DNA from 4 places in the Streptomyces sp. ML-6 genome. Region 3 is predicted to be linked to each of the others. Evidence: riboswitches for the same ligand, from Rfam matches in the RefSeq annotation. Region 3 holds a riboswitch; each other region holds the start of a gene.
What was found. A riboswitch is a leader RNA that binds a small molecule or an ion and turns the genes downstream of it on or off. The one in region 3 is predicted to bind cobalamin.
Positions count from the first base shown of each region.

Region 1 (2,188 bases), 1.2 Mb from region 3:
CGGAGGTGGTTCCGGCGATCAGCAGCCCGCCGCTCATGGGTTTCTCCGTCCTGGAGTGCGAGATCCTGGGGTGCGAGGGCCGAGGACGCGAGGTCCTGCCACGTCCGGCACGGCCGTCCGGCGGCCCGCGATCCGCCGGGCGGCGAGCGACACGCCGAACCGGCCCGCCACGCACACGCCCAGGGCCAGCACGCCCACCCGGCGCGACAGCCGCACCGCGCGCTCGATGTCCGCGCCCTCCACCGCCCGGCCGGCCTCCCCGTTGAGCACGGGACGGTGCTCGACCCGGCCGCCGTACGCGAGGGTCCCGCCGAGCCGTACGCCGAGCGCGCCCGCGAACGCGGCCTCCACCGGGCCCGCGTTGGGGCTCGGGTGCCGGCCGGCATCGGCCCGCCAGGCCCGTGCCGCCGCACCCGGACGGCCGCCCGCGGCCACGGCGAGCAGGGCGGTGAGCCGGGCGCCGGGCCAGCCCGCGAGGTCGTCGAGGCGGGCCGAGGCCCAGCCGTAGCGCCGGTACCGGGGCGACTTGTGGCCGACCATGGCGTCCAGGGTGTTGACGGCCCGGAAACCGGCCAGCCCCGGCACCCCGCCCAGCGCGCCCCACACCAGGGCGCCGACCACGGCGTCGGAGGTGTTCTCGGCCACGGACTCCACCACGGCGCGGGCGATCTGCGGCCCGTCGAGGGACTGCGGGTCGCGCCCGCACAGATGCGGCAGCCGTTCGCGGGCCAGCTCGATGTCGCCGGCCGCCAGGGCGTCGCCGATGGCCCGTGCCTCGCGGCCCAGGGACGTGCCGCCGACGACGGACCAGGTGGTGGCGGCGGTCAGCGCGAGGGAGGCGGCGGGGCGGTCGCGCAGGGCGCGGGCGACCAGCGCGGCACCGCCCGCGACGCCTCCGGCGCAGACGAGGGCGTGCAGCGCGCCCCACCCGCGGTGGTCGTGCCACAGACGGCGCTCGACGTTCGCCACGGCCCGCCCGAACCCGGCCACCGGGTGCCCCCTGCGGGGGTCACCGAGCAGCAGGTCGCCGAGCAGACCGGCGGCGGCGCCGTACGCGAAGACGCGGTCGGCTCGCACGCTCAACCGGCCGTCGTGCCTCGGAGGATCCCGGTACGGGCGGCTCTCGGCGAGAGCGCCCCGACGACGGACGCACGGCAGCCAGGCATGGCGATATGTCCTCACTCAGGGTCCGCGCCCTGGTTCGACGTGACCGGCGACGAGAGTCTCCTGGCTCCCGGATCCGCGGTTCCCCCGGCCTTCCAGCCCGCTCGCGCGTGCCGTGACTTCCGGTGTTGGGGGACCGCTCCCCGGTGACAGTGGCGGGACCGCGCCGGATTCGCACCGGCTTCCTCTGCTGTCGCCGTGATTGGCTCCGGCAGTCCACCACGCCCCGCGAACGCCCGTCAACCTGCCGTTGACCTGCGGCGGCGCAGTGTGCTGAGACCCACATCGCCCCGGGCGCACGGCGAAGGGCCGGACACCTCGCGGGTGTCCGGCCCTCCGTGACGCGCGTGCTCGGACGTCACGTATGCGCTCGGACGTGATGCGTGCGCTCGGGCGTCACGTAGGCGCTTGAACGTCACGCATGTGCTCGGGCGTGACGCGTGTGCTCAGGCGACGATGAGGAAGATCCCGTACGCGACCGCCGCCACGCACAGCGCGAAGCAGACGTACGCCCCGGCGCGGGCCAGCAGCACCGAGCCGCCGGAGCCGCCCTGCGCCGCCGGTTCGGCCTGCTTGGAGAGGCCGACGATGCCGAGGGTGAAGAGGCCCACCAGGGCGACGGTGACCACGAGGGAGACGCCGAACACGGAACCGAGGGCTGCCCAGTCGATTTTCATGCTGATTCCTTAGACGGCCGGCCTGGACGGCCCGCTCAGACGGTGGCGGGTCGCGCCGGGTCCTGGGTGGTGGTGGTTGCGGCCGGGGCCACGATGGTGGCCGTGAGGTTCTGGACCGGTGCCTGGGCCGTGGTGGGCGGCGGGCTGACGGCGGCGATGGCCGTGGTGACGACGCCCGCGGGCTCGACGTCGCCGTCCGACGGGGCGACGTCGCCGTGGCCGACCGGCTTGCGGCGCGAGATCAGCCAGATCGAGCCGGAGCCCGCGACCAGCAGCGCCGCCACGACGACGACACCCCAGGTGCCCTGCTTGGTGAGGAGTTCGGCGCCCGCGCCGACCAGGCCGGC
Region 1 covers NZ_JAOTIK010000001.1:1,502,287-1,504,474, reverse strand. Annotated here, with positions in the region: gene OCT49_RS06655 (cobyric acid synthase) at 1-37, opposite strand, end outside; gene OCT49_RS06650 (cobalamin biosynthesis protein) at 34-1,077, opposite strand; cobalamin riboswitch at 1,222-1,351, opposite strand; gene OCT49_RS06645 (hypothetical protein) at 1,611-1,841, opposite strand; gene OCT49_RS06640 (inorganic phosphate transporter) at 1,877-2,188, opposite strand, start outside.
Region 1: it holds a riboswitch for cobalamin, as region 3 does, so the genes downstream of both, OCT49_RS06650 (cobalamin biosynthesis protein) here and OCT49_RS01570 (ABC transporter substrate-binding protein) in region 3, are expected to answer to the same signal.

Region 2 (2,188 bases), 5.9 Mb from region 3:
CCGGGACGGGGAGATGCCGCGGACCGGTACGGCGGTCACCTCGTCCCGGACGACCAGCGGGGCGTTCCCGGCGGCCAGCAGGACCACCCCCTGACCGTTGACGACCGCCGCGTGGGTCTCCTCGGCGCTGCTCACCACCCCGCCCACCCGCCCCGGGCGTCCAGGGCCAGCCAGTAGTCCCGCAGCGGACCGGCCTCCGGTGGAAGGGCGAGGAACGGCTCGTCGAGGAGGTCCGCGAAATCGACCGCCCCCTCGTGGTCGGCCGCGGCCCGCACCGCCAGGGGGTGCCCCTGCGGCAGCGCCACCAGGCGGACGGTGCAAGGCGGCGACGGCACCCAGCCCGGGGACCCGGCGAAGGCCGCGGCGGCGATCCGGCTGGCCCTGGACGCCGAGCGGACCCCGCTGCGACTCGTCCTCGGCGGCGACGCGGTGGACGCCGTCGTCAGGCACCTGGACTCGGTGCGGGCCGAGCTCGCCGAGTGGGAGAAGGTCTCCCGGGGAACGGACTTCGACCCGCGGTGACGGCAGGCACGGTACGGGGGTGACGGCAGGGGCCGCCCGCGGTGACGGCAGGGGCGGTACGGGGCGTACGGGGCCGTCCGCGCAGGTGGCCGGCACCGCGCGCCGGCCCCTGCACGCGCGGGCGCGCGGGCGGGCGCGCGGGCGCGCGGTGCGTCCCGCCCCCTCCGGGCGTGCTTGTCACCACCCCGGGTCGGGCATTACTGTCGCCACGCCTTGGTGAACGGGAAATCCGGTGTGATACCGGTGCGGCCCTCGCCACTGTGATCGGGAAGTCCGGCTCCAGCCCCCTGCGGGCAGCCACTGGGTCCTCGGACCCGGGAAGGCGGAGCACGGGCGGTGGTACCCGTCAGCCAGGAGACCGGCCAAGGCGCGTCAACCATCCACGAGGTGCTGGAGAGGGTCTACTGAGCCATGCACATAGCCGAGGGCTTTCTGCCTCCGGCGCACGCGATCGCCTGGGGCGTCGCGTCCGCGCCGTTCGTCGTACACGGAGTACGGTCACTCACCCGTGAGGTCAAGGAGCACCCGGAGAGCACCCTGCTCCTCGGCGCCTCCGGGGCCTTCACCTTCGTCCTGTCGGCCCTGAAACTCCCTTCGGTGACCGGGAGTTGCTCGCACCCCACGGGCACCGGGCTGGGCGCCATCCTCTTCCGGCCGCCGATCATGGCGGTGCTCGGCACCATCACCCTGCTCTTCCAGGCGCTGCTGCTGGCCCACGGCGGCCTGACCACGCTCGGCGCCAACGTCTTCTCGATGGCGGTCGTCGGCCCCTGGGCCGGGTACGGGCTGTACCGGCTGCTGCGGCGGTTCGACGTGCCGCTGATGGTGGCGGTGTTCTTCGCCGCGTTCGTCGCCGACCTCTCCACCTACTGCGTCACCAGTGTGCAGCTGGCGCTGGCCTTCCCCGACCCGAGCAGCGGTTTCCTGGGCGCGCTCGGCAAGTTCGGCTCCATCTTCGCCGTCACCCAGATCCCGCTCGCGGTGAGCGAGGGGCTGCTGACGGTGGTCGTGATGCGGCTGCTGGCGCAGTCCAGCAAGGGGGAACTGACCCGGCTGGGCGTGTTCCCGGCCGTCCGGGCGGACCGGACCGGCACGCCCGAGGGAGTGGCCCGATGAGCCGTAACGCGAAGATCAACGCCCTGTTGCTGCTCGTCGTGGCCGCGCTCGCGGTCCTGCCGCTGGCGCTCGGCCTCGGCGACCACAAGGAGGAGCCGTTCGCGGGCGCCGACGCCGAGGCGGAGACGGCGATCACCGAGCTCGAACCGGACTACGAACCCTGGTTCTCGCCCCTGTACGAACCGCCGTCCGGCGAGATCGAGTCGGCGCTCTTCGCCCTCCAGGCGGCGCTCGGCGCGGGTGTCCTCGCCTACTACTTCGGGCTGCGCCGGGGCCGCCGCCAGGGCTCGGAACTCGCAGGGGCGCAGGGGCAGGCACGGCGGGATCCCGAAAGCGCGCCCGTCGGTACCGGGGACTCCCCCGCCGAGGGAGCCTGAACCCGCGGTGCTGCCGATCGACGAGGCGGCGCACGGCAACCGCTGGCGCCGCCGTCACCCCGTGGACAAGGCCGTGCTCGGACTCGGGCTCACCGTGCTCGCGATCTCGCTGCCGCCCTGGCCCGGCGCGGCGCTCGTCCTGGTGACGGCGCTCGTGCTGCTGACCGGTCCGG
Region 2 covers NZ_JAOTIK010000001.1:6,249,670-6,251,857, reverse strand. Annotated here, with positions in the region: partial or broken gene OCT49_RS27670 (LysR substrate-binding domain-containing protein) at 1-311, opposite strand, end outside; partial or broken gene OCT49_RS27665 (short-chain dehydrogenase/reductase) at 301-522, shown strand; cobalamin riboswitch at 720-903, shown strand; gene OCT49_RS27660 (energy-coupling factor ABC transporter permease) at 934-1,638, shown strand; gene OCT49_RS27655 (energy-coupling factor ABC transporter substrate-binding protein) at 1,635-2,015, shown strand; gene cbiQ (cobalt ECF transporter T component CbiQ) at 2,023-2,188, shown strand, end outside.
Region 2: it holds a riboswitch for cobalamin, as region 3 does, so the genes downstream of both, OCT49_RS27660 (energy-coupling factor ABC transporter permease) here and OCT49_RS01570 (ABC transporter substrate-binding protein) in region 3, are expected to answer to the same signal.

Region 3 (2,188 bases):
GCGGAGTAGAAGCGGTTGAGGTCGGAGTTGGTGGACACCAACTGCCCTGCCGCCCAGGCCCAGGAGGGGTCCCACTCGGTGGCGTCGACGAGGGGCGCGTCCGCGGAGTCCTGGTAGTAGCCCCTGGGATGGGGTCCGCGGATGCGCAGTTCGCCGGGGGCGGGGAAGTAGGTGTGGCGCAGTCCGGCGCGCCGGATGACGCGCCGGTCGATCTCCGTGGCGAGGGGGCGCCCGGTGACCTTCTCCACGAGGAGTCCGGCGACCAGGTAGTTGCTGTTGCTGTACTTCCAGCCCCTGCCGGGTTCGAAGTCGGCCCCGTGCCGGAGTGCGAGGTCGAGCAGTTCACGGGGCTCGTAGTGACGGATCTCCTCACCCAGGTGCTCGACGTAGTTCGGGAGTCCGCTGGTGTGCTGGAGGAGTTGGCGGACGGTGATGCGGCCGCCGTCGATGCCGTCACCGTGCACGAGACCCGGCAGATACGTGTCGATGCGGCCGTCGAGCTCCACCCTGCCCTCGGCGACGAGTTGCAGCACGACCACGGCCGTGAACGCCTTGGTGTTGCTGCCGATGCGGACCCGGCCGTCGCGGGGCGCCCCGGCGCCGGTGGCGAGGTCGCCGACACCCGCGGTGTACGTACGGGTGCGTCCCCCGCCGTCCGTGACACCGGCCAGGGCGGCGGGCATGCCGTCGGAGCGCACGAGTTCGTCCAGGCCCTGCTGCACGGTGCTGCCGGGCCGGCCGGGGAGGGGCGCTGCCGCGGCGGGCGGTGCCAGGGCCCCCGCCGCGAGCACGCCCACGGCCAGCACGGCCGCTCCCGTCACGGCCCCGCGCCGCTTCCTCCCCCGCCGTCCGGACGGACGAAACCGCTGTTCTTCCCACGTGTGCACGCGCCGACTCCCACGAAATGGACATGAAATGGAAAGGCCGTCCGGAGCACACCGGAGGCCGTTGGATCGCTTCGGCAGGGGTGGTTCCCCGTTCGCCGGTTCCAGCATTTCCGCAGAAACCGTCCGCGGCGATCCTGCTGGCCGCCCGGTTCCTGGTGGGGCTGTCCCCCGCACACCGGTGGCCGGGGCAGCCGGGCCCCGGCCACCGGTCGTCGGTGCAAGGGGCATGACCTGCCGGAATACCGGTCTGACAGAATGGGCTCCGGAAACCCGGGCGACGCGCGTCAGGAAACCGGTGCGAATCCGGTACGGTCCCGCCACTGTGACCGGGCTGCAACAGCCCGGAAGCCAGATACTGGCCGCGCCGCCTTCCCAGACGACCCAGGGGACGAGGACATCCCCCGGAAAGGGCCGGCCATGCCACGGATCCGCCGTGTACCGCTCGTACTCATACCACTGCTCCTGCTGCCGCTCACCGGCTGCGGCTCCGACACCGGCGGTGGGGGCGGGGCGGGGACCGCACCGGCCGCCGACGGTTTTCCCTACACGGTCACCAACTGTGGTACGAGAACGACCTTCGACGCCCCGCCGGAACGGGTCGTCACCATGAACCAGCACGTCACCGAGATCATGCTGGCCCTCGGACTCCAGGACCGGCTGGTCGGGACGGCCTACCTGGACGACAGCGTCCTGCCGGAGTACCGGTCCGCGTACGAGGGGATCAAGGTGCTCGCGGAGGAGTACCCCTCCAAGGAAGTGCTGCTCGGCGCCAACCCCGACTTCGTCTACGGCGGGTACGACAGTGCCTTCGACAAGGCCAGGGGCCAGGACCGGGCGGAGCTCCGGAAGAACGGCATCAACACCCGGCTGAACATCGAGAGCTGCGCCGAGGGCGGGGTCGGCGTCGATCAGCTCGCCACCGAGATCACCCAGGTCGCCAGGACCTTCGGCGTACCGGAGCGCGGCCAGAAGCTGATCGCCCGGGAACGGCGGAGGATCGCGGCGGTCGAGACGGGGCTCGAGGACGCCTCGCCCCGCTCGGTTTTCGTCTACGACTCCGGTGAAAGCTCCGCGTTCACGGCGGGCGGCAAGGGCATCGGCAACGAGATCGTCGAACTCGCCGGTGGCAGGAACGTCTTCGCGGACTTCGACGCCACCTTCGGCGACGTGTCCTGGGAACAGGTCATCAAACGCAGGCCCGAGGTGGTCGTGATCTACGACTACGGAGGCACCACGGTCGCGGCCAAGAAGAAGCGGCTGCTGAACGATCCGGCGCTCGCGGACGTGCCGGCGATCAGGAA
Region 3 covers NZ_JAOTIK010000001.1:332,141-334,328, forward strand. Annotated here, with positions in the region: gene OCT49_RS01565 (serine hydrolase domain-containing protein) at 1-821, opposite strand, end outside; cobalamin riboswitch at 1,134-1,265, shown strand; gene OCT49_RS01570 (ABC transporter substrate-binding protein) at 1,305-2,188, shown strand, end outside.

Region 4 (2,188 bases), 5.1 Mb from region 3:
CCCGGAGCAGGAGACCAAGGTCTCCAAGCTGGTCTCGCTGCTCGTCAAGGTCGGGGCGCTCGCCTTCGTCCTCACGATGGACAAGACCGTCGCGATCAACTTCCAGCTGCTCGGCGGGATCTGGATCCTCCAGACGATGCCGGCCCTGGTCGGCGGCCTGTTCACCCGCTGGTTCCACCGCTGGGCGCTGCTCGCGGGCTGGGCGGTCGGCATGGTGTACGGGACGGTGGCCGCGTACGGGGTCGCCTCGCCGACGCAGGAGCACTTCGGCGGCTCGTCCGCGGAGATCCCCGGCATCGGCGAGATCGGCTACATCGGTCTCACCGCGTTCGTGCTGAACGCGGTGGTCGTGGTGGTGCTCACCCTGGTCCTGAACGCCATGAAGGCGCCCGCCGGGACCGACGAGACCTCGCCGTCCGACTACACGGCCGACGCGGGCGATCCGGGTGTCGCCGCCGAGCTCCCGCCGGCCACGGCGGGGGCGCCCGGCGGCCACTGACGCCCCGTGACGGCCCGTTCCCGCCCCTTCCCGAAGGGCGGCGGGAGCGGGCCGTCCGCTGTTTCCGGAAGGCCCGCAGGGCGCTTCCCGCCGGTCCGGACCGAGCTGACCGACACAACATCTGGGGGCTGCTTCATCGGGCTGCCCCCACATGTATGCTCATCCTCGCTGTCGCCGCAGGGGAATCCGGTGCGAATCCGGAACTGTCCCGCAACGGTGTGTTCAGTGCGCATTCGCGCACCCCGGACAAGTCCGAGGACCTGCCGACAGTGCGTCCGGCTCGACCGATCCGGGCGCCAGACGTCCGGGCCTCGCGGTTGGGCCGGCGGACGCCGTGCGGAGCGCCGTCCCGTCCCGGGTGCGTGCCCGCACGGCCGCCCCGTTCCCCCGCCGGCCCCGAGCCGAGCGAGGGAGAGCACCACGTGACCATCGCGCCAGCCGATCCGGCTTCGGTCGCCGCGTCCACGGCCGCCGATTCCGGGGCAGCCGCACACGACGGACCGGGGGCCGCGCTGCTGCGGACCCTGACCGACCTCACCGCCGATCTGCCCGACACCGACCCCGGGCGCGTCGCCGCCGCCGCACTGCGCGGCCGCAGCGCGCGGGCGGACGAGGCCGAGCTGTGTGCGCTGGCCACCGAGGCCGCCGCCGGACTGATCTCCGAGGACCCCGCCTACTCCCGGCTCGCCGCCCGGCTCCTGACCCGCGCCATCGCGGACGAGGCCGCCGGCCAGGGCGCCGTCTCCTTCTCCGCCTCGGTCGCCGTCGGGCACCGCGAGGGCCTGATCGCCGACCGCACGGCCGGCTTCGTCGCCCGCAACGCGGACGCCCTCGACGCGCTGGTGGAGCGCGCGCTCGCCGACGGCGCCGACGACCGCTTCGGCTACTTCGGGCTGCGGACCCTGCACAGCCGCTACCTGCTGCGTCACCCGCACACCCGTCAGGTCGTCGAGACGCCGCAGCACTTCATGCTCCGGGTCGCGTCCGGGCTCGCCGAGGACGACTCCCCGCGTGCCGTGGACGAGGTCGCGGCGCTGTACGGGCTGATGAGCCGGCTCGACTACCTGCCCTCCTCGCCGACCCTCTTCAACTCCGGCACCCGGCACCCGCAGATGTCCTCCTGCTACCTGCTGGACTCCCCGCTCGACGAGCTGGACTCGATCTACGACCGCTACCACCAGGTGGCCCGGCTCTCCAAGCACGCCGGGGGCATCGGCCTGCCGTACTCCCGCATCCGTTCCCGGGGTTCGCTGATCCGCGGCACCAACGGGCACTCCAACGGCATCGTGCCGTTCCTGAAGACGCTCGACGCCTCCGTCGCCGCGGTCAACCAGGGCGGCCGGCGCAAGGGTGCCGCCGCGGTCTACCTGGAGACCTGGCACGCGGACATCGAGGAGTTCCTGGAGCTGCGGGACAACACCGGCGAGGACCAGCGGCGCACGCACAACCTCAACCTGGCGCACTGGATCCCGGACGAGTTCATGCGCCGGGTCGAGGCGGACGGCCACTGGTCGCTGTTCTCGCCCGCCGACGTGCCCGAGCTGGTGGACTTGTGGGGCGACGACTTCGACGCGGCGTACCGGGCCGCGGAGGCGAAGGGGCTGGCCCGCAAGTCGATGCCCGCCCGGGAGCTGTACGGCCGGATGATGCGCACCCTCGCCCAGACCGGTCAGGGCTGGATGACGTTCA
Region 4 covers NZ_JAOTIK010000001.1:5,411,797-5,413,984, reverse strand. Annotated here, with positions in the region: gene mctP (monocarboxylate uptake permease MctP) at 1-499, shown strand, start outside; cobalamin riboswitch at 655-781, shown strand; gene OCT49_RS24105 (ribonucleoside-diphosphate reductase subunit alpha) at 922-2,188, shown strand, end outside.
Region 4: it holds a riboswitch for cobalamin, as region 3 does, so the genes downstream of both, OCT49_RS24105 (ribonucleoside-diphosphate reductase subunit alpha) here and OCT49_RS01570 (ABC transporter substrate-binding protein) in region 3, are expected to answer to the same signal.